DNA from 4 places in the Winslowiella toletana genome. Region 3 is predicted to be linked to each of the others. Evidence: predicted binding sites of a transcription regulator. Region 3 holds the regulator's gene; each other region holds the start of a gene.
What was found. The regulator LexA, encoded in region 3, represses DNA repair genes until DNA is damaged. The targets are predictions, from matches to a motif close to TNCTGTATGTACATACAGNA.
Positions count from the first base shown of each region.

Region 1: a site for LexA is predicted at 3,925-3,944, ahead of RIN69_RS13240 (YebG family protein). Genes of this name have one in related genera too.
Region 2: a site for LexA is predicted at 2,664-2,683, ahead of sulA (SOS-induced cell division inhibitor SulA). Genes of this name have one in related genera too.
Region 4: a site for LexA is predicted at 2,824-2,843, ahead of RIN69_RS13690 (DinI-like family protein). Genes of this name have one in related genera too.

Region 1 is NZ_CP134152.1:2,834,297-2,840,250, forward strand. It holds gene exoX (exodeoxyribonuclease X) at 1-179, shown strand, start outside; gene RIN69_RS13225 (prolyl oligopeptidase family serine peptidase) at 180-2,243, opposite strand; gene RIN69_RS13230 (acetyltransferase) at 2,348-2,800, shown strand; gene RIN69_RS13235 (tellurite resistance TerB family protein) at 2,826-3,482, opposite strand; gene RIN69_RS13240 (YebG family protein) at 3,595-3,909, opposite strand; gene purT (formate-dependent phosphoribosylglycinamide formyltransferase) at 4,046-5,224, shown strand; gene RIN69_RS13250 (bifunctional 4-hydroxy-2-oxoglutarate aldolase/2-dehydro-3-deoxy-phosphogluconate aldolase) at 5,267-5,905, opposite strand.
Region 2 is NZ_CP134152.1:1,806,922-1,812,875, forward strand. It holds gene RIN69_RS08450 (Lon protease family protein) at 1-3, opposite strand, end outside; gene matP (macrodomain Ter protein MatP) at 189-647, shown strand; gene ompA (porin OmpA) at 720-1,787, opposite strand; gene sulA (SOS-induced cell division inhibitor SulA) at 2,137-2,643, opposite strand; gene RIN69_RS08470 (TfoX/Sxy family DNA transformation protein) at 2,858-3,475, shown strand; gene yccS (YccS family putative transporter) at 3,478-5,616, opposite strand; gene RIN69_RS08480 (YccF domain-containing protein) at 5,631-5,954, opposite strand, start outside.
Region 3 is NZ_CP134152.1:4,549,710-4,555,663, reverse strand. It holds gene plsB (glycerol-3-phosphate 1-O-acyltransferase PlsB) at 1-990, opposite strand, end outside; gene RIN69_RS20715 (diacylglycerol kinase) at 1,119-1,487, shown strand; gene lexA (transcriptional repressor LexA) at 1,593-2,201, shown strand; gene RIN69_RS20705 (hypothetical protein) at 2,269-3,318, opposite strand; gene RIN69_RS20700 (fimbrial protein) at 3,515-4,054, opposite strand; gene RIN69_RS20695 (fimbrial protein) at 4,227-4,751, opposite strand; gene RIN69_RS20690 (fimbrial protein) at 4,777-5,313, opposite strand; gene RIN69_RS20685 (fimbrial biogenesis chaperone) at 5,316-5,954, opposite strand, start outside.
Region 4 is NZ_CP134152.1:2,931,022-2,936,975, reverse strand. It holds gene RIN69_RS13715 (hypothetical protein) at 1-59, shown strand, start outside; gene RIN69_RS13710 (DNA polymerase V) at 211-447, shown strand; gene RIN69_RS13705 (S24/S26 family peptidase) at 450-773, shown strand; gene RIN69_RS13700 (hypothetical protein) at 1,233-1,499, shown strand; gene cspE (transcription antiterminator/RNA stability regulator CspE) at 1,827-2,039, shown strand; gene RIN69_RS22920 (YnfU family zinc-binding protein) at 2,223-2,399, opposite strand; gene RIN69_RS13690 (DinI-like family protein) at 2,527-2,769, opposite strand; gene RIN69_RS13685 (hypothetical protein) at 3,008-3,301, shown strand; gene iraP (anti-adapter protein IraP) at 3,377-3,667, shown strand; gene RIN69_RS13675 (CsbD family protein) at 3,709-3,957, opposite strand; gene RIN69_RS13670 (DUF6388 family protein) at 4,289-4,612, opposite strand; gene yedD (lipoprotein YedD) at 4,770-5,231, shown strand; gene amyA (alpha-amylase) at 5,283-5,954, opposite strand, start outside.

The sequences.
Region 1 (5,954 bases), 1.7 Mb from region 3:
TGCTGGCGCGGATGCAGCCCAAAAGTGGCAACGATACTTTCCCGTTTGGCAAATATCGCGGACGTAAGATTGAGGAAGTAGCGAAGCGCGATCCGGGATATCTTAAGTGGGTACTTAAAAATATCCCGAACCTGAAAGCCGACCTGCGCAGCGCGATGCAGCACCATCTGGCTGACTGATTAGCTGGCGTTGCCGGTGGTTAACGTCCCCTGCGCCAGCCCAATCAGAAATGCATACTCCAGCGCCACCCCTTCATAGGCCTTAAAGCGCCCGGACTTACCGCCGTGGCCAGCATCCATATCGGTCCACAGCAGCAGCAGATTATCGTCAGTTTTCAGCTCGCGTAGCTTCGCTACCCATTTGGCAGGCTCCCAATACTGCACCTGAGAATCGTGCAGCCCGGTGGTGACCAGCAGATGCGGGTAATGCTGCGCGCTGACGTTGTCATACGGGCTGTACTGCCGAATATAATGATAGTACTGCTGTTCAGACGGATTGCCCCACTCATCATATTCGCCGGTGGTCAGCGGGATCGACTCATCAAGCATGGTAGTGACCACATCAACAAACGGTACCTGCGCTACCACACCATGATAAAGCTGCGGCTCGCGGTTGATTACCGCCCCCATCAGCAATCCTCCGGCGCTGCCGCCCATCGCATACAGCCGCCGTTTATCACCATAACCCTGCTGCAATAAACTGTGGGTGACGTCAATAAAGTCATTGAAGGTGTTGAGTTTATTCAGCAGACGACCGTCGTCATACCACTGCTGCCCCATTTCACCGCCACCGCGTATATGTGCCAGCGCAAAGACAAAACCGCGGTCAAGCAAGCTCAGACGGCTGGCGCTGAAATCGGCGTCCATACTGCTGCCATAGGAACCGTAGCCATACACCAGCAGTGGATTTTTACCCGGCTGATAGTGTTGGCGGTGATAAACCAGCGATACTGGCACTTCAACGCCATCACGTGCTTTCACCCACAAACGCTCGCTGCGGTACTGACTGGCGTCAAAGCCTTTCACTTCCGACTGTTTCAGCACCTGACGCTCGCCAGTATCCAGATCCAGCTCAAACAGCGTGGAAGGCGTGGTCATCGATGAATAGCCGTAGCGCAGCTTGCTGCTCTCCGGTGTCGGATTATAAGAGAGCCAGGTGACGTAAGCCGGATCGTCAAACGCAATGCCAATTGCCTCTCCATTTTGCCAGTTTATTTGCCGCAGACTGGTCAGGCCCCGCTGGCGCTCCTCCACGACCAGCCAGTCACGGAACAGCTGAAAGTCTTCCAGCACGATATTATCGCGCGCGGCCACCAGCGTTTCCCAGCGGGTGACGTCGCTAAAGTCGGTGCGATAGAGGCCAAAGTTCTTGCCCTCACGGTTTGAACGTACATAGAGATGGCCGTCGTAGTGATCAAGGGAATATTCATGATCTTTAACGCGCGGGCAGAATATCTGCGGTTTGGCTTCGGCATCGTCGGCATCGAGCAGCAGGATTTCACTGGTGGTACTGCTGTTCAGCGCAATAACAATAAACTGCTCTGACGTCGTTTTATGCACGCTAACGTAGAAGGTGTCATCCAGCTCTTCATACACCAACTGGTCAGCACTCTGCGGCTCGCCGAGGGTATGACGCCACACCTGCCACGGCAGTAGCGTGGTTTCATCTTTCAGCACGTAATAGAAAGTTCGGGAGTCATTCGCCCAGGCAAAGCTGGATGAGACATTTTGCAATACTTCCGGATACCAGCTATCGCGGGTGAGATTACAAAAGCGAATGCCATACTGACGACGAGACAGAAAATCTTCCGCCAGCGCCATAATCTGATTATTGGGGCTGATATCCAGTGCCCCCGTGGTATAGAACTCGCTGTGTGTTGCGCGCTGGTTGGCATCCAGCAGCGTATCCCACTGTTCTGGCGTGGTGGTTTCGGCAAGCTGGCGCGTATAAATCGGATATTCATTGCCGGATTCATAGCGACGCTGATAACGATAGCCATTTTTCACGTAGGGCACGGAATGGTCCTGCTGCGGAATGCGATCGATCATTTCCTTCAGCACCTGTTCCTGCAACGCTTGTTGCGAGGACATTACACGCTGACTATAGTCGTTTTCCTCCCGCAAATATTCGAGCACCGCCGGATCTGCGCGCCGATCGTCGCGCAGCCAGTAATAGTCATCCTGGCGCGTTTCGCCATGCAGAGTCATTACGTGAGGAATTTTCTTTGCGGTTGGAGCAGTCATAATCCGTTTACACCCTTGAGTCAGTTGAGCTAAGGGTGGCATCTGGCGTTGTGATTGCCAAGCGGTAAAGGTAAATTAAACAAGCAAGTAATAAGGAAATCCCCATGATTCGCCCGGCTTACCCCTCTGAATACACAGTACTGACCGAACTCTGGCAGCGCTCAGTGAGCGCAACCCATGACTTTCTCTCTGTACAGGAGATCGCACGCCTGAAGATTTGCGTTGAAAATGAGTATCTTCCCAACGTTAACACCTATGTGTGGCTGGATAACAACCGGCGGCCGGGTGGATTTATTGGCGTAGTGGAACAGCGGATTGAAATGCTGTTTATTGATCCCGATCTACGTGGTCAGGGCATCGGCAGGCAGCTGGTCAATTTTGCTGTTGGCCAGCTAGCCGCCCGCGAGCTGGACGTTAACCAACAGAACCCGCAGGCGACCGGATTTTATCTGAGTATGGGATTTGAGATAACCGGACGCTCAGCACTGGATGCTCAGGGAAAACCCTATCCTTTACTGCATATGCGCCTGCCAGAGAGTGAGAACAGGCCAGATTAGCGGCCGGACTTGTCCGGCCTGACAATCAGGCAGTGAGTTTATTCTTCTCTTCGCGGATATCGTTTTCAATGCCATCCCGGACATCTTGCGGGATTTTCAGCGCGTCGCCCAGCGCCTGCAAATAGCTGCGCTCCATAAAATGGTCAACATCAATTACCGCATTACTCAGGAAGTAAAGTTCCAGCGCTTCTTCTTCATTGCGGATGTCATGAGCCAGCAGTTGCGGGTCGAGTGGTTGCTCGATAGCTTGTTGGATAAGCTTTTCGCCCTGCGAACCAATGCCTAACTGATGCACATTTTGTTCAATTGACTGACGTTCCTGCGCATCGATATGCCCGTCACTTTTCGCGGCAAACACCAGCGCTGTGATTAAGCGTGCCGCACGGGAATCAACCGGCGTTTCACTCTGGCCGAATTGTGGTTCATCGCGGTGGGTTTCACTGACGCGCTGTTTGTATTTGTTCCATAACACGGCACCTACCGCCGCGCCACCGCCGATAATCAACGCGTTTTTACCGTATTTGGTCAGCAGGCTACGCGACGACTTGTTGGCGATCAGCAACCCCGCAAGACCGCCGAGCGCACCTGGCGCCAGCATTTTACTCAGCCCTTCGCCGCCGCTTTTACTGCCGCTTTTGCTGTTACCCAGTACCGACTGAATTTGTTGTAGCCAGTTATTCATCTTATTTCCTTTAAAAGAACCGATGAACTTCAGAGTAGAACAACATGCGTCAAGAAGCGTAAGCAGAAGAAAAGTCGGGAAAACATCGGATCGCCTGAATGCGACCCGACGATTACGCCACTTTTACCGCACGCACCGGCTTACTTTTACCCTGCTCTGCCTCGTCATCAGACGCGACGGCGGCGCTGCTTTTTGGCAATTTACTGGTGCGCAGGATGTGGTTTACCGCATCTTTATTTTCTGCCAGATGCATGCCCAGCGCTTCTTGCTGCGCTTCATCCAGCTCAATACCGCTTGTCATCAGCCAGTCAGTGAAAACTTCTGCCATATCAAGCATTTTGTCATAAGCATCCGCTTCTTTTTTACTGGCAAACGTCATCTTTTCCTCACCTTTTCTGACAACGACATATTTTACTTCGATAGCCATGATTTTCGCCCATTTAACTGTATTTATATCCAGTATAGCAGCAGCTTTTTTTGCGATCAAGCCGGCGAAGCAGATGTGCACGCAATCGTTTTCGTTTATACTGCGCGCGATTTTTTCATCTCTTCAGGTAGGTATTATGTCGACTCTTGGAACCGCGCTGCGCCCTGCCGCAACTCGCGTGATGCTTTTAGGTTCAGGTGAACTGGGTAAAGAAGTGGCGATCGAATGTCAGCGTTTAGGCGTTGAAGTAATTGCTGTAGATCGCTATGCCGATGCACCCGCGATGCATGTGGCTCATCGCAGCCATGTGATCAACATGCTGGATGGCGAAGCGCTGAAGGCACTGGTTGCGAAAGAGCGTCCTGATTATATCGTGCCGGAAATCGAGGCCATTGCCACCGATATGCTGATCGAGCTGGAAAAACAGGGTCAGCGCGTAGTACCGACTGCCCGTGCCGCCCGCCTGACGATGAATCGCGAAGGTATCCGTCGTCTGGCCGCTGAGGAGCTGGCGCTGCCAACCTCCAGCTACCGCTTTGCCGACAGCAAAACCGCTTTCCTGCAAGCCACCGAGGAAATTGGCTTCCCGTGCATCATTAAGCCGGTGATGAGCTCATCCGGCAAAGGCCAGAGCTTTATCCGTACAGCTTCACAGCTCGATCAGGCATGGGACTACGCGCAGCAAGGTGGCCGCGCCGGAGCAGGCCGGGTGATCGTTGAAGGCGTGGTGAATTTCGATTTCGAAATTACTCTGTTGACCATCAGTGCCGTCGACGGCATCCACTTCTGCGCACCAATTGGTCATCGCCAGCAGGATGGCGATTATCGTGAATCCTGGCAGCCGCAGCAGATGAGCGAGCTGGCGCTTAAGCGCGCCGAAGAGATTGCGGAGAAAGTGGTCAGCGCCTTAGGAGGTCATGGACTGTTTGGCGTCGAACTGTTTGTCTGTGGCGACGAGGTGGTGTTCAGCGAAGTGTCACCGCGTCCGCATGATACCGGTATGGTAACGCTGATTTCACAGGATCTGTCTGAGTTCGCGCTGCACGTGCGCGCTTTCCTCGGCTTACCGGTTGGCGGAATCCGCCAGTATGGCGCGGCGGCCTCAGCGGTAATTTTGCCGCAGTTGGACAGCGATAACCTGCAGTTTAGCGGCGTGCCGGCAGTGCTGGGTGCTGGTCTGCAGCTGCGTCTGTTTGGTAAGCCGGAGATTCGCGGTCAGCGCCGCTTAGGCGTTGCGCTGGCAACCGGAGACAATATTGATCAAGCCGTCGAGCGCGCGATTGCCTGCGCAGCGGGCGTGAAAGTCAGCGGCTAACATTGCAGGGGCGTAGTTAAAACGCCCCTGCACTTTCAGCGCTTAACGTGCGCCCGCCACCGCTTCACGCGCCAGATCGGTAATTCGCTGATAATCTCCGGCTTCCAGCGCATCCGCGGGCACCAGCCAGGAACCGCCAATACAGAGCACGCTTTTCAGCGCCAGATAGTCACGGTAGTTGTTCGGCGTAATGCCGCCGGTCGGGCAGAAACGCACCTGAGGGAATGGACCGCCAATTGCCTGCAGCGCTTTCACGCCGCCGTTGGCTTCCGCCGGAAAGAATTTGAACTCGCGCAACCCGTATTCCAGACCGGTCATCAGCTCTGACACCGTGCTGATACCCGGAATCAATGGAATCGGGCCTTCAACCGCCGCTTTAACCAGTGACTCAGTCAGTCCGGGACTGATGACAAATTGCGCCCCCGCTTCCGTCACTTCCGCCAGCTGCTGAGTATTCAGCACGGTACCTGCGCCGACAATCGCCTCCGGCACCTGCTGGATTATCGCACGCAGCGCGTCCATCGCCACCGGCGTGCGCAGCGTCACTTCCAGCACGCGAACCCCGCCCGCAACCAGCGCTTTCGCCATCGGAACAGCATGTTCCAGTTTATTGACGACGATAACCGGAACTACCGGTCCGGTTGTCAAAATCTGTTCAGCGCTCGTCTTCCAGTTCTTCATCAGTGTCGTTCTCCGGTCGAGCCTGCTGCCTTTTCCGGTGGCGACAGCG
Region 2 (5,954 bases), 2.2 Mb from region 3:
CAAAGTTATCGATTTTATCTGAATTGAGGAAAAGCGCGATTATACAAGATTTCAGCCGGTTAAGCACAGAAGAGATGCATTTTGCCCCTGCGAGAAACCTCACCCTGTTCAATCGTATGGTTTTCTCTGCCGCAATGCGGAAAAAAGCTGTTATTCTTAACTTGTTACGTGGTCACGATGAGATCCCGATGAAATATCAGCAACTCGAAAACCTTGAAAGCGGATGGAAATGGACTTACCTGGTAAAGAAACACCGGGAGGGGGAGTTGATCACGCGTTATATCGAAATTAGCGCGGCGCAAGAAGCGGTGGACGCGTTACTGGCGATGGAAAACCGGCCGGTGGAAGTACTGAAGTGGATTGAGTTACATATCAATCCGGCGCTGGATAATCGTATGAAGCAGACGATCCGTGCGCGACGCAAACGCCACTTTAATGCCGAGCATCAACATACCCGTAAAAAGTCGATCGATCTGGAATATCTGGTCTGGCAGCGGTTGGCGGGACTGGCACAGCGGCGTCACTGCACGCTGTCAGAAACCATTGTTCAGCTGATCGAAGATGCCGAGCGTAAAGAGAAATACGCCGATCAGATGACCTCATTGAAGCAGGGACTGAAAGATATGCTGGGTAAACCGGAAGAGTAAGCCTCATTTTTTTCAGCTTCGACAGAAAATAAAAAACCCCGCCTTGGCGGGGTTTTTAATCACGAAGATAACTTAAGCCTGTGGCTGAGTTACAACGTCTTTGATGCCTTTAACTTCGATTTCTACACGACGGTCTGGCGCCAGGCAGTCGATCAGGGCATTACGGCCTTTCACGCTGTCACAGGTGTTGCCAGTAACTGGGTTAGATTTACCCTCGCCACGTGCAGAGATTTTGTCAGCCGGGATACCTTTAGAGACCAGGTAATCAACCACGGACTGAGCACGTTTCTCAGACAGCTTCTGGTTGTACTGCTCAGAACCGATGCGGTCGGTGTAACCCAGAACCAGTACGGAACCGTCTTTAGGATCCATAGAGCTCAGCTGGGTGTACAGCTGATCCAGAGCCTGCTGACCTTCTGGCTTCAGAGTAGATTTGTTGAAGGTGAACAGAACGTCAGACTTCAGGGTGAAACGCTTGGTTTCTACAACCGGAGCTGGTGCTGGAGCTGGTGCTGGTGCTGGTGCAGCAACATCGTCCTGACCGAAACGGTAAGAAACACCCACGCTCAGCATGGAGTTGTCTGGACGCGCGCCAACGGTGCTTGCGTCACCGATGTTGTTAACCCACTGGTAGTCCAGACGGGTAGCCCAGTTTTTGGTCAGCGCATACTCAACACCAACAGCTGCCAGCGGGGAAACGCCGGTGTCGTGATCGCTGATGCGAACGCCGTTGTTGTTCTGAGTAGAATCAGCACGCCAAACCATACCACCCAGACGGGTGTAGATGTCCAGATCGTCAGCAATTGGGTAGCTTAACTTAGCTGCCAGCTGAACGCCCTGAGCCTTGAAAGCGCCGTTTACTTTGTCGCCTTTGTTAGGCATGCGGCCCAGCCAGTCATAGCCCAGCTCGAAGCCCAGATATGGATTAGCCTGATAACCCACGAATGCACCAGCGCCAAGCTGGTTTTCATGAGATGGACCATCGTTATCTACATAACCGTTACCGTAGTAACCTTTGTCGTGGTACTGAGACCAGCCCAGTTTAGCACCGGTGTACCAGGTGTCATCTTTCGGAGCGGCCTGCGCTACGGTAGCGAAGCCAGCCAGTGCCACTGCAATTGCGATAGCTGTCTTTTTCATTTTTGCGCCTCGTTATCATCCAAATAGGCAATGAGCTTTAAATTAAGCCCTTGGTTTAATCCTTCGCCGGGTTATCAAGCTCGATTATTACTCTACCGAAAAACGGAGGTTATTGAGCACCCTGGCGAGATAAAGTCTACAACGTACCAGCAAACTTACAAGTAGGATGTGATGGCGCGCAGTAAAAAAACAGTGTTTCATACATAAAATTTAACATTTTAAGGGCTATTTTATGCATTAAATCTGGGAACTTTTTGCGGCTAAACCTTTGCGCAGCCGCGCCAGAGCAGAATCAGTGTGTTATGAAGAAGTAATTGTAAAAAAATCCTGGGATAAATCTTATTTTTACTTAATGATACAAAGTAGAGTGAATTTTTAGCCCACTTTCTGGTCTGGCGGAGGACGAAACGCAAAACTGAGGTCGCATAATCAGACCCAAAGCCTGGCCAATTGCTGCTGCTTCATCCAGCCGACGACGATCGTCGCTGTCGATATCTTCCGGTAACCACCCCAACACAACGCTGTAATTTCCCGTCTGCAACGCTTTAATCATCGCGTCTACGGTGCTGATTTGTCCGGCCTGTGGAATCTGCATCACTTTATCCAGTGGTAAACCCGACTGCAGCAACCAGCGACGGCTTAATTTTTGTGGCGGCGTCAGCCACAACTGCCAGCGAGATTGCGTTCCCAGCTGCTGAAGCAGCGGTAATAACAGCATTTGCGTCATGCCTGGTTGATCTTCACTGTAAGTCAGTTCACTGATACATCCACCTGAAACCGACGGCACAGAGGGCGTGTGACGGGAAGGATGAATCACAGCATTAGCAGATTGAGTTTTCAGCAGATGAGTACGCATATTTTGTTCGCTCGCAGTGTTACTGTATGGATATACAGTAACTAGCTTGTGGATAAAGATCAACCTCAATTTCTGAAAACATCTCGCAGATTAAAATGAAAACGAGATGCAAATGGATTTAATGATTGAACCTGTTACGCGAATTGAATATTTTCTAATTTCATGTAAAAGAACGTTTTTTTGCATTCTCACCCGCATGCTAAAGGAGATTTGCATGAATAACTCTAAACAAAGGATTGAGCAGTCCAAACGTTATCTTTCCTCACTGGGCAAAATTGATACGCGTACGCAATTCGGCGGATACAGCCTCGCGGTAGAGAAAATTGTCTTCGCCGTGGTGGCGGAAGGGGAGCTGTATCTGCGCGCTTGTGAGCAGATACAGCCCTATATCGGAGCAGGCCGTATGCCGCCGCTGGTGTTTCAGAAGCGTGGAATGCCAGTGGCACTGAACTATTTTCGCGTCGATGATGCGATGTGGGAACAACCCGAAACGCTGTTGGCACTTTCACGATGGTCTCTGAGGCGGGCACAGCAACAATGTCTCGATAAGATGGCTAATCCACGGGTAAAAGATCTGCCGAATATGGGGCTACGGCTGGAGATGATGCTGCGTGAAGTGGGCATTTGCTCGGTGCAAAGCCTGCGGGCAGAGGGATCGAAGCAGTGCTGGTTAAAACTGAAAGCGGCGCATAAAAATATCGGTTTAAGTATTTTGTTCGCGCTGGAGGGGGCAATATCAGGACGGCATCAGGCAGCGCTGTCTGATGCCGTCACGCAAGAGCTTCGTGACTGGTTCGATTGCCTGAGTCTTTGTTCTCAGGCTGAAAAGTAAGGCTAGAGCGAGTGAGAGATCTGCTTTTTCAATGCAGCGATCTCCGGTAAAAGAGCCACCAGTAAACCCAGTTGTTGTAGAACCAGTGGCTCTTTGGTTTCAGGCGCAGGCTTAATTTCTGCCATTCTTTTGCTCAGATTCTCCAGCATCTCTCTGGCCTGCTGCTCGTCAACCGTATCGACCTGCATTACGCCTTCTGCATAGCAGACGGCATCATCCAGCAGCTGCAGCATAGCGGAACGGGTAATTTTTTCCCGATGCGCGCCCAGTGCAGAAATATAGCTGAGAAACGAGTGATTGAGATAGAGCAGGCGAAATGCCGCCTCCAGCAGTGCCGGATTGCGGTTCGACTCCGTTGACATATTGGAGACCACGGAGGCCAGTTCAGCATCACTGTTATGTGCGTCACGGCGTGCAATACGGTAATCAAGGCGATTATCTTTGCCCTGATGATACTGCACTAAAATCGCGTCGAGATAGCGGCAGTTGGCATTCAGAGTGCGATCGGTTACCGCGGGTAAACGACGAAATTTCCAGTCAGGCCACATATAGCTCACCGCCAGCCAGGCAATACCACAACCGAGTAAGGTATCGACAATGCGGGGTACCGCCACTTCAAAGCCTTCACCGAGCAGGTTAAAGCACAGCAGCACCAGCAGGGTGATAAACAGTGTGGCATGGGCATAACGGATATTACGAAAGGCAAAAAACAGCACGCCGGTCAGCACTATCAGCATCAGCTGTCCGTCTGTTGAAGGAACCAGCCACAGCATTGGCAGGCCGACGGCAATCCCGGCCAGCGTACCAAATATACGTAATGCCAGGCGTCGTCGGGTGGCGTTGTAGTTAGGCTGGCAGACAAACAGACTGGTTAACAGTATCCAGTAACCATGCTGCAGCCCGGTTATCTGGATAAAGGCATAGCCAACACAAAGCACCAGCGACATTCTGACCGCATGCCGAAACAACGCCGATTCAGGCGTCAGATGGCGGCTGATACGCAGGCGAATATCGCTCCAGCCGGTTAGTCCTTCACTCGACAGATTATTATCATGCGTGGCGTGAGCCAGCTCCAGTGCCTGCTCTGACTCAATCGTCGCCAGCTGTGCATCGATGGCCTTTAAGTTATGCAGCAGATAGTGCATCGCTTTAGTGGTGCCGGATTCCGGTTGAGCGGCGCGCAGCCGATCCAGCGCGGCTTGCAGATGAACAAAAGCGGATTCGAAACGGCTATTATGCTGATAGGATTCACGCATCAGAATAGAATGCGCCAGTTGCTGGCATGCCTTTGCCTGCATGTTCAGCAGCCGCTGAAAACGAAACAGGATCTCGCTGTAGCGATACTCTTTACGTAACTGATGATATTGCACGTGTGAAGAGCTGGCGCGCTCGTGAATATCCTGCGCAACAAAATAGTAATGCAGCGTGCGGCGGGTGCTGCGCTGGCCTCGATCGCCACGCAAACGCGTCTGAATCGAACTTTTGGTCTGATTAAGCACCGCCACCAGCTGACTGTTGGCCATCGCCACTTCAATCAGCGGCGCATCGTCGTTCTCTTCAATATCAGGATCAAACAGGTTTGCCTTGGCTTCAAGATAATGTGCCAGCTGGCTGAAGCTGCGCGCCAGGTTTTCCTGCAGCGGCCGGATGGGAAACAGCAGATGTCCGGTCAGCGTTAGCAGATTGTACCAGACCGCCCCAACCAACAGCAGCATCGGCTGCTGATACCACTGAGGGAACAGGCCAATTCCCAGCATGGTATAGATAGCGATCAGCAGCGCACCGAAGGCGATGGTCGCATAGCGTTGACCCAGCGCCCCCAGCAGGATAAAGCCGCAGGCCGACAGCGCCAGCCCGATAATAAACAGCCAGGGGTGAGGAAACAGCAGTTCGACCGATACCGAGGCAATGCAGAAGCAGACCAGCGTTATCAACAGATTTCGTAAGCGCCCGCTCAAACGGTCGTCGAGATCGGCCAAAGCCGCAGCCACCACGCCAAGCGTCAGTGGAATCGTCCAGATGATTTGATCTAACCACCATGGCACCGCGGCTGCACCGGTCAGCGCCAGCAAAATACGAAGGTTATACAGCCATGCACTGCTCAGGGCGTAGCGGCGCAGGCGTGGCTTAAGGGCTGGAATCACACGCTACCTGCTTAGTTAAAACGACGACGGGCATTGGCTTCCCGCGCTGCCTGCGCCACTTCAACCGGCACGACACGGCGACCCACCGGCCACAAAGCGATAGCCGCAATTTTGAAGTTTGCGATGCCCACCGGAATGCCGATAAGGGTAATACACTGGATAATCCCCACCGAGATATGGCACAGGCACAGCCACCAGCCGAAAAAGATAAACCACAGGATATTTAACAGCGTGCCGCCTGAATTCATCAGCGCGTTTTTTTTATCGGGATTCAGCGTATCCACATGTACCGCTTCATTGCCATAAGGCAACAGCGACAGTTTAGTGATTTCCCA
Region 3 (5,954 bases):
AATGTGCGGCGGCACCAAGCCCTGGTGATACAGCACATACGACAGCAGCAGGTAGTCCATATGACTGCGATGGCAGGGAACATAAACGATTTCATGGCCATCCTGCGCCAGCTGACGAACACGTTCGCCACCGTTGACGTTAATGCCCTGATAAAGCTTGCTCCACGTCCAGCTCATCACGCGGTCGGTAAGACGAATCGCTTCGTAAGAGAAGTCAGCGGCGATCTCTTCCATCAGCTCAACTGCGTTTTGCTGTGCCTTCTCATGGGAGATTTTTTTGCTGCGTGCTTCATCTTCGACCGCTTTAGCGATGGCTTTGGATTGCAGCAGCCGACCAAACAGCTCCTGACGCACCGGCAAACGCGGGCCGATCGCCGCCAGACGCTGACGAGCGAAATGCATACGCGCAACGCGGGCCAGCTTCTGGGCGATAGTTTGATCGGTGCCGTGTTCAGTCGCCATACGGCGCAGTGACACGGTAGGAGAGAAACGCACGAAGCTGTCGCGTCCTAACCAGAGAACGGCAAAAAACTTCTGAATGCCGTTCAGCACGCGCAGATGTGGCGTCTGTTCACCCTGAACTTCGCGACCCGGTGCACGGCCAAACATGACGGAAATCGGCACCATCTGCACGTCAAGATCGGGATTACTGCGGTGTAGATCCAGATATTCGTGAAACAGCTTTACCGACTCCAGATTGGGAACGAAGTAGGGGAACACGCGCGGTCCATCGTGGATAAACACGTGGCGTGGCAAAACCGTGCCATCGATTTCCAGCGGCTCCAACGGATCGGGCAAGTCGCGTTTACGACATTGCGATCGCAATGCAAGGAGATCCGCCTTTGAATCATAAGGCAATACATACATAATGGGGCGCGAACTATCGAGCCCGAGTTCAGCTACCGGATCGGCCGGAATAGCCTTACTTCTCACCAAAAATGAGAGGGGTAAGTTTAGTAACTTGTAATAGAAATTACGCCAACCTGACATAGACAACATGAAGCCTCTTGTTAGCAAAGCGCGGCAAGCATACCAGAAAGCGCTATTAAGATCTGTTGTGTTGCAATACGTGCGCCACCCTCTGGTGGACGTTAAACATCTCAAAGGGTTCCCTGATTATGACAAATAATGTAACCGGCCTTGCGCGAATTGTGAAAGCAGCAGGTTATTCATGGAAAGGTTTGCGTGCCGCCTGGCAGCATGAAGCCGCATTTCGCGAGGAGTTGATCGCAGCAGTGGTGGCGATCGTTATTGCCTGCTGGCTTGATGTGGATGCCATCACTCGTGTACTGCTAATCGGCTCAGTACTGCTGGTGATTATCGTAGAAATCCTTAACAGCGCGATAGAAGCGGTGGTGGATCGGATCGGCAGTGAAATGCATGAGCTTTCCGGACGCGCCAAGGATATGGGGTCTGCGGCGGTGTTACTCACCATTCTGTTAGCGGTATTTGTCTGGATAATGCTGTTATGGGCACATTTCGCCTGACCAGGCAGAAATTGACAAGCAGTCGTTTTTTACGCAGCTTTAGGTTTCAAAGCAGCGAATACCTGTATATACTCACAGCGACTGTATAAACAACCAGGGGGCGGAATGAAAGCATTAACGGCAAGGCAGCAGCAGGTCTATGATCTGATTCGTGACCATATTAATCAGACGGGTATGCCTCCTACACGCGCCGAAATTGCCTCGCAATTAGGTTTCCGTTCCCCCAACGCCGCGGAAGAGCATCTGAAAGCCCTGGCGCGTAAGGGTGTGATTGAGATCGTTTCCGGCGCTTCGCGCGGCATTCGTCTGATGATGGAAGATGAGAGCGGCCTGCCGCTGATCGGTCGCGTCGCAGCGGGTGAACCATTGCTGGCAGAACAGCATATTGAAGGCCATTTTCAGGTCGACGCCAATCTGTTTAAACCTAATGCAGACTTCTTGTTGCGCGTCAGCGGCATGTCGATGAAAGACATCGGTATTATGGATGGCGATCTGCTGGCAGTGCATAAGACTCAGGACGTGCGTAATGGACAGGTTGTCGTAGCGCGTATTGACGATGAAGTCACCGTCAAACGACTGAAGAAACAAGGTAATGTGGTTCAGTTACTGCCTGAAAACAGTGATTTTCAGCCAATTGTGGTCGATCTTCGTCAGCAAACCCTGACGATTGAAGGTCTGGCGGTCGGTGTGATTCGCAACGGCAACTGGCTGTAACCTTCTACTTCCTTTAGCGCGTGCTGTTATCCTCCGCAGGCACGCGCCGTGACTTACATTGTCTATTTTATTGCATCAGAACTCTCAATATTGCATTACCCGAGAAAGCGCCTGAGTCAGGGGTGCTGGATCCAACGGTCTGATAGACGGAGCTTATCTTAAAATTTTTACTGCCATCGACAACACCAACAAAACTGGCATTATCATCAACCGTCAATGTACATTTTCCATTATTACCACACTTCGTCACATTTCTGGCCTCTCCGGAGACAGGCTGAACCCCCTCAAAGGTTAACTGCACGTTAGACGGGCTCCCGCAATTAATCCCAAAATTAGTACTTGAAGAGTGTCCGCTACGAGCCTGTGCGGTAGTTATTTTTCCATGATTAATGGCAATATTACTGCCTCCGGTCAAAGAACAGCTGGCCATCACATTAACCTGCACTGGAGCAAATCGATTTTGCATAGATGCCACTGCCAGCTCAACCCCACCCCCACCAGAACAGTATTTTTCTCCCTTATACCACTCTTCAGCTCCGATCTTTATTGGAATTCTCACGTTGTATGTGCCGGAAAAAGCGCTCCCTTTGGTGATATAAACGCGCAGTTTTGTCTCAGTAAAAGAGTTTTCGACCAGCGGATAACGGGATCCGACATTAAGACTGCTCGGAAAATTTCCCACCCAATTAGGAAATTTGTACGGACCAGAATAGGTCTGAAAACCTGAATATATTCCGCGCACAAGATAGTTTCCGGAAATAATTTCTATACGGCCCGTCAATCCGTCACCCAGAGAGATATCGCCCCCTCCAGCGGGTAATGCTATCCATGTCGCCAGGTTCTTGCTGCCGTTTCCACTTGCAATATTATTCGTGCCAAAGGGAACATTATAACGTTGAATCCATGATACGCTTCCTGGTGCGGTGGACGGTAACCCGGGTAAAGTGATATCAAAGTAATCCGCTGTACTACCATTACTGACGGTTATTGGAGGGATTGCCTGTGAGTTATCATCCATTTGCCACAATATTTGCAAATCACGGCAAGGGTCATAGGCAAAGGCAGGTATACTACAGCAAAGAAAAATAAAAGATAAAAAGTAATTAACTACATTCACCTTTTCAACTCCTTTTAAATATTATTTTCAGAGTTACACATTAAAAAATCAGCATTGCTGATGCTGTATTTTTAGTGCGTAACTGCTATTTCTCGAACGCATTGAGATATATCCGCAATGATTCATAATTTTCTTCACACAAATCTGGCCTGGCATTTACAATCGTGACGTGCTGAGACGCCTGTGGCGGTTATAACTAAAAGTAACTTATGCTCATACTTGCAGAGGCCGAAAATGCCTTTGTCTCCAACTGACCGGTACCATTTTTAAATGGCACTGCTGTGAAAACGAAAACGCCTGATTCTTTTCCTGAAAGCCCATTAGTGATTGGATAACCAATGGATACTGACCCATAGATTGTCCCCCCTCCAAGGGTTAATTTAGTGGACGTTCCCTCTCCCTGATAAAGAGCAATGCCAAAATTGCTGACATTCGTTGCCAGTACGTTTGTATTCGCGCCCAGTTGAGTCCCTGTCACCTTCACGTAAGCTGTTCCCTGAGGATAATCACAAGTAATTGGCACACTAATTTTTTGATAATTTTTTGGGTTGGCCACGTCCGTTACGGATATATCTCCAAACTTTACTTCGATCGTTTCTCCGCCATTAACCTGACAGGCAGGAATATAGACCTCTCCTGTAATACTGATAGGGATATCTTCTGCAAGTGTTCTGCCAGACAGAAACAGCATCGAGTAAGAAATTACTGCTGTTATTTTCATTAATTTTAGCGACATAATTTTTACGCCTCTTAGTAGATCCGTCTGTGCTGTTTTAACGTTGCTATGCATCTGAAAAGGTCTTCGCCTGTTCATATTGTCAGGCCAGCTCAGCGGAAGCTGCCTGAGTCCGGATCAATGCAGCTTTACAATGGTGCTGGCCATCCTTTATTGCTCTTCTGGCCGGATATTACTGATAGCGTACCTGTAGTGTTGAGCTGGCGGTAAACTCTCCAGGCGTCAGCGCATCAAGATCTTTAATGCGTCCGATACCGGCCGTCAGGGCCAGGGTCCGGGCGGTGCCACTACCGGTAACGGATGAGGTAACATCGGTTTCTGTCCCCAGCGGCAGGGCAGTAGTGCCATTTTTCTGACGTAAATAGACAACCAACCCTTCGCTATATTTCGAGGTCTGTAGTACGCCCTGGGCCGCATCGTGGACCGTCGATGAAGTCACTGTCAGCCTCGGCGCACCGAGAGTGTAGGGGCAGTTGACGGGGATCGTTATCTCTTGCAGGTCGTAAGGGGTGTTTACCGCGGTCAGCGTCTGGATCTCCACGTCGCCGAACGGCACCGTCACCTGAGTGTTGTTGTTCACGGTACACAGTGGAACGACAAGATTACCGGTGAAAACCATACTGGTATCCGCCTGGGCGGTCAGCGGCAGAATGCAGGCAGCCAGTAGCGTGCCAATTTTTATTTTAAAACGCAGCATTTCTTATTCCTTTATCTGTTTGACATTACTGATAGTTAATTTCAAAAGTAGCGATCGCGCTGTAATCACCTGGCTGCACGCTTTTGTCAGCCAGAGCTTCAGGCGTGGCCTGTACATAGGCGCTAAAGTTGAGCGTAACGATCTCGGAGGCAATCACCTCTCCATTGCCGGCGTGGTGGGCGTCTCCCAGAGCCAGTGGCGTCTTACCGTCCGTATCGATAATTTGAACCGCTAACTTGCCAGAATTGACTCCTGAGACTTTAAGTGCCCCCGGCACGCGTTGTTCTGCCTCGCCTGAGAAGACAACTTTGACAATCTTCCCAAGTGACTCCGCCCGACAGTTAAGCAATTTGATCGCGAAGTTTTTGTTGTTGCTTCTGCCGGGCGCGTTGTGAAATTGTGGCAGTGCGCTTTCGGAAAAAGTCACATCTTGTCCCGCCGATGCCGGATCCAGCTGGCAAGGACGATCCAGCAGATTTCCGGTAAAGACCACATCGGCTCCGGCTCGCCCACAGAGGCCAAGCAGGCATAACATCATCAGGCAGACAAGGAGCCTGATCATCGTCAGCCCTTGTCTGTAGCAGTACACTGGCTACCCTCACAGCGGAAAGGCAGCGTTGGTCGCCCACCGTAGTCGTTAATGAACGTGAGCCACGGCGTTCCGGTCTGGGGAGCTTTCACCTGCAACTCTGATTTTGGCGCTACCATTACCGCTTCAAATTTCCCTTTCTCAGCATCCTGGCGGGAAGCACCGAAGCCAATAATGGTGATGTAATACGGCGTTGGGTTAGTAATACGATAGCCACCCGCTTCGGGATGCAGCACCAACTGATCCTGCCAAACTTTATTAGGTTCGGCTTTGATCGCCGCCGGACGATAAAAGAGTTTGACCTGAGTCTGCAGCGCTATCTGCAGAACATTCGCTTTATCACTCTTTGGAGGAATTTCACGCAGGTTAAAATAGAACAAGCTTTCACGATCCTGGGGCAGCTGATTGATTCCGGGGGTAGACATCAGCCTGAGCTGGCTTTTCGTTCCGGCTTCCAGACGCTGGACCGGAGGTGTGACCACTAACGGGCCGGTGGTGAGCTTTTCTTGCTTGTCATTATCCAGCCAAACCTGGGCCAGGTAGGGCAATTGATTATTTTCATTGGCAATATTCAACGCCATGGATTTTTCATCCCCATTATAAATAATTCGGGT
Region 4 (5,954 bases), 1.6 Mb from region 3:
TTTCGGCTTCATCTGTGCTTACGGCGGACTACAGCAGCAGCCGAACCAGATTCAGCTAATTGACATCATAGCCCGGTAATGTCCGGGCTTATCCCACCTAAATATCCCCGCATCTCAACACCCTACATAAACCTGTCCTTTAGTCACTTGATCAATCCTCTCGATCAATAATACTGTATGCACATACAGTAATTATCAGGCTAATCATTCATGGCAAGACGATACGAAATCGACGCGGCTTTCCGCTCAGCCGTCAAAATCAACCCGCGCACCGGCCGAACGGTTACAACCAGAGACTTCACGACAGAGCTGGCTAAGGTCAACTGGCACTGGACGCTCGCGGAGGCTAACCGCTGGATAGAGCATCACGTCGACCAGTTCAGGGACATATCCACCCAGGAAGGTGATGACAGGACATTCATGCTGTTTAACCCGAACGTGAGGTAACTATGGGATTTCCATCACCGGCTAACGATTACATTGAGAAGCGCCTGACGATTGACGACTTCGTTGTTGCGAACCCGGCATCGACGATGATTTGTGATATCGGGGATCGGCTACTTGTCATTGACCGCAGCGTGCCACCCAAAAGCGGCAGCATGATTTATTACGAGCTGATGGGAGAGTGTGGGGTCGGAAAGATAATGGGAAGGAGTCTGATAACGCCTGAGGGGGAAGCGTTCGAAGGTTCTGTGCTGGAAGAACTGGAAGTGGTAGGCGTTGTGACAGCGGAGATTCTGAAGATTCACGAACCGGAAAGGCCGATTATCTGATCATGGGGCATGTATGGGGCAAAAAATTGCCGCAAGGTTACGTGAACTAGACTAGCTGATCACATCAACTTGCGGCAAGGCTCTGCGTTTACTCGCTCTTAGCTATATCTAACTCATTCTTTTTTTTGGAATGCTGCATGATGAATATGCAAGTTTAAAGCCATTCTGATTACTGCTAAAACTGTGCGCTATGTAATGTTTGTTTAAAAATAGTTATGCATAATAGTATCTGACCTTTGACAGAGCTAACGCCGCTTATAACGCGAGTGCCGGAGATAAGCGCCGGAGAAAGGCCAAGGAATATCTGAAAGCTGCCAGCTTAGCTGGCAGCTTTTTTTGTGCCTGAAAAACATGCTGCTAACATCTTCCGATTATTCCTAAGGCGAAACGGTGATTTGCTACTACATTTAGCTGTGTAGTTTGATTTTTTTACGCTAATTAACCAGAAAGGGAACCAGCATGAGTGATAATGAAACTCTGAAAACGCCGACCGATCATTTACGTGATGTGACTTCACAGCTGAAAGAGATGCGTCACTATGCGCAGACCAATACGGAAACCTTGTCAACACACTGGCTGGCGTTTGACGCAGGTGAGTATCAGAACAAAGAGTTCGCTGAAGCGATCAATGACCTGCTGACTAAACAGGGTGCGGTGCTTGAAGCACTGGAAAAAACCGTTCAGGATTTAGAGATTGAAGCCAATCGCATCGATAACGAAGCCTGACAGGTTGATACTTGCTACAACGGGCCCGCTTATGCGGGTCTTTTTTTTTGCGGCAAATGAAATTAAGCCGTCGCATTTACATTACGCTGACAAAATAAAACGATGATAATGCTTGCTAAAAAAATCGTTACATGTGTAAATAGCGCATCGGTTTGTGATACAGACCTATTTATGCCAAGCGATTTTATTAAAGCAGTTCTCAGTTCGAGCGTTATCTCAGATATCTCTTTCCCTGATTCTTCTTATTACCTTGCTCATAAGTATTATCTGCAAAGCAATCCTGTCCGCCTGATTAAAAAAGGCTTATGAAATTCAGAGGAAAGTATTATGTCTAACAAAATGACTGGTTTAGTAAAATGGTTTAACGCTGAGAAAGGTTTTGGCTTTATTTCTCCTACCGATGGCAGCAAAGATGTATTCGTACACTTCTCTGCAATCCAGGGCGATAGCTTCAAGACCCTCGACGAAGGTCAGAGCGTAGAGTTCTCTGTTGAGAACGGCGCTAAAGGTCCTTCAGCGACCAACGTTATCGCACGCTAAGTGATGACGCCGCAGGCCTCTTACGACAGCGATGATGGCAGCGACCGGAGCAGTTAAGAGCCTGTAAAAGAAAACCCGCCTTGTGCGGGTTTTTTTGTATCAGCTAAACGGCAAGTGAAATACGATTAGGCGTTCTGGAAATAATTATCAGAGAAAGAATTAAGCCGTTATTTATCGGCGCAGTCAGGATATTTTTTCTTTATCGCGCTGCGTTAAAGTGAAATAGTGGCCGCAGTGTGCGCAAATCAGCGTCTGGTTTTTAGCGATTTTGGATGATTGCTGTTTGCTGCTATTTGAACATGATGGGCATGTTATTTGTTTCGTGCGGTTACGAAAAAAGCGTAAGCTGTCGAGATTCATCATTTTGTTGATCTCATTGTGACCGGTAGCTCAGTTTACGCTCTATTATTTTCAATAGCCCGCCTTATATTGTCTGTTTAATCGGCAGGCGATAATAGGGTTAAAGATCAATATGTCTGCTTAAAATTTAAAAATCTGCCACCAGCCACATATCGGCCTCTTCAAACATCTCTTCAATAATTCGCGCCATAATCGCTTTATCACTTTTACTGGCGTCGGTTTCGATGGCGTTACGCTGCATCGGTTTAACTTTAACCAGTGCATGAGGGAAGGCGCGATGGATGCGTTTTTCCAGTTCCTCATGAATCATTTCATTGGCATTGTTCAGCCCTGCCACATTGCGCTTATCGTAAATCAACTCGACGAACATTGCTGTCAACCTCTCTGTGAGAAACCTTGTCATTGTAATGTGCTTCGCTAATAATACTGGATAATAATACAGTATCAATGGTTGTCGCAGGCTGAATGACGATTTGTTAGCCGATTTTGTGGATTATTACCGGTTATCGCGCTGGCTGGCTTTTCGAAGCCCCGGCAGTGGTGGTAATTTACCAGGGTTATCAGACGCTGTGTCGTTGCCAGCAGTCAACAATTTTGCAGGAGTAGGTATGGCAAAGCACCCCACGGGTAAACACTTAAAAGCAGAAGTGCTGCATGATGATAAGCAACTGCTGATTTACGTAGTAAAAGGTTCACGCATTGAAGATATGCCGGTGGATGACAACGAAGATTATCCGGGCGATATGCTGATGGCACTGCCAAATCTGAGCAAAGAGTTTGATACTGAACTGGATGAAATGCTGAGCGAAGCGCAATCGGGTGATGTGCTGGTGCTGGTTTGTCCGGGCGACCAGACTTTCAGCTACGGCTACTCGCGTGTGAAAGCGATGAGCGCTGACTGATATTTTCAGCCGGGTTGTTTACCAGATGATCCGTCTGGTGATAGTTTCATGACAGGAATACACAGAGGAACAATAATGAAGCAACTGGTCATCGATATTTTAATGAAAATGGCTAAGATGGACGTTGATGCCAAAGAGCTGGCGGCTCAGGTTGAGGCACAGTCACTGCTGATTGCCGCGCTGTTGCTGACTGCAGGAAAGGAGGGTTCCAACAATATCTCCGAGAACATCCAGAATGCAATTATGACTGCGGCAGGAACTTCCGTTGAGTTTTTACAGACCGATGTTGATCTGTTGCTGATCCACGTTAATCGTCTGCTGGCGGTAACGCGCTATGTTGATGAACAATCAACGGTAACTGAGTAAGCCAGTGCAATTGAGCCCGCGACGGCGGGCTCAATATCGGCTTATTTACGGCCAATCACTTTAGCAAGTACAAAACCAATACCCGCTGCTACCGCCAGTGAAGCCAGTGGAGAACTTTTGGTTTGTTGTTTAACAGTATCAACAAAGTCATCCACCGCATAGCTACCACGTGCCAGCTTCTGGCGTACTTTGCCTTTTAATTCATGTTCAGAAGAGCCTGCTGCTTTACCAAACTGCTCCTGACCGGCACCAATTGCTTCATCAACTTTGTCTTTTGCCTGTTCAAACATAGCTTCTCCTTAGGTGTGTTGAGTCCTCAATACGAGACACTATTAATCGTAGACCATGATTTGGAAAGCTTGCAGAGTCAGATGTTTATAAATGTTGCATTGGGGGGAGGGAGGGCAAAAAAAGAACCTCTGGAAGTGGAAATCCAGTAACACTTCCAAAGGCCGTGCAAAAGCACGATTCGTTACAAGGGTAATCAGCGATGTTACTCGCCTGTTAAACTTATACAATAACCTCTAACTTGTACAACTATAATTGTACAAAACCCCCTGGTCGGAGGAGTATATGCGATGCATGTTTCTGGCAGTCCTGTTCTTATAACTGGCTGAATGCTTATAGTTCATTCTTTATGCAGAATTCTTCCCAGGTCATGCCCAGCGCTTCAGCGTGGGTACGCAGGTATTTTTCTATCGCCTTGGCCGCTACGGCTTTATCTGGTTCGGCCAGCTGAATTGAAAACAGCATCGCATCCTGTTTTTTGGCACGAAGAAAAGCGGCATAGATACGATCGGCCTGAATCTCTTTCAATTTTTCCTGCGTCATACCCAGCGCTCGTGCATCCTGTTCGCTGATTTTATCCAGCCCGGCCTGGAAATCAGGATGCGCCTGTAAAAACATGGCGCGGGCAAGGGTGTAGTACTCTTCAGGGGTTTTCATGGCAGTTTTCCTTTTGATTCAATCCGCCTAGTTTACACTTGATAAACCGCCGATGCCTCCCCGAAGCCGCTGTCGGGCAAATTTGTTGAATGTTTCTTGCGGTATTTAACTGAAAATCATAACTTACCCGCGTACGCATCGAGGACAGGGATAATAAATGAAGAAGTGGATTGTATTTTGTGCGGTGGCGTTAAGCGGCTGTACGCAGATTACCAATTACGATCAGGCGGTCAAAACCCCTGCGCCGGTCACGCTGCAAGGTAGCTGGCAGAGCGTAGGGCCGCAAAGCGGGCTGATTAGCGATCAGGCGGTGGCCAGCCTGCTGATTACCGCTGAAGGCGATACGCTCGACTGCCGTCAGTGGCAGCGCGTGATTGCCAAGCCAGGCAAGCTGACGGTGTTGGGCGATGACTACGTGAATGTGAATAAACAGCTACGGGTAATGCCGCTGGAGCTGGAAGGTACAACCCTGCACTATGACGGGCTGAAGCTGCGGAAAATGGATCATCCGACGGCAGAGTGTCAGCAGGCACTTGATGCGCTGTCCAGCAATCCGACTGCTGCGTCGTTGCAAAATATTGAGCCGGCACTGATGCAAGTGAAGAAAACGGCAAACTAATACCGCAGCCGGTTAACAGCCCGACGCGTCCATGCGTCGGGCTGTACAAGGTTACTGCACGACCCAGACGCTCAGGCTACCGCCGTTGCAGAAAAATTGCCCGTTACCCTGGTCATCACAGCTGACGATCTCTTCACGATGGCCGAGATAATCACGCCACTGTGAATGGGCAAAGTTCTCTCCCAGCGCTACGGTTTTCTCACCCTGTTCACCGTTGGACATAATCACCACGCAGCCCGGCTGTTCTTCCGTACCGCTGCGGCTGAAAGCAACGCAGTTGGCATGATCAAAATAATCGGTCTGCACCCCGTGCGCATACAGCTGACGGGCGCGGATTAATGCTTCCAGTTCAGGGATTGCAGGCATCTCAATTTTATACTGCTGACCATCGCCGCCTTCATCCTCATAGCTGGCACCAAACAGATCCGGGTAGAAGACAGTCGGTACGCCTTGTTCACGCAGCAGAATCAGCGCATAGGCCAGCGGTTTGAACCACGGCTCAACCGGCGCTTCCAGCGACTGTAGCGGCTGTGTATCGTGGTTGGCGACAATCGTCACCGCATGGAAAGCATCGGTGGCGACCAGCGTGTCATTGAATATCTGACTGAGATCGTAATCGGCACCCTGTTGCGAGGCATGATGAAAATTCATATGCAGCGGGGCGTCGAAAAGCATGGTTTTGCCGTCGACCTGGTCAATATATTGCTGCAGCTTATCCACTTC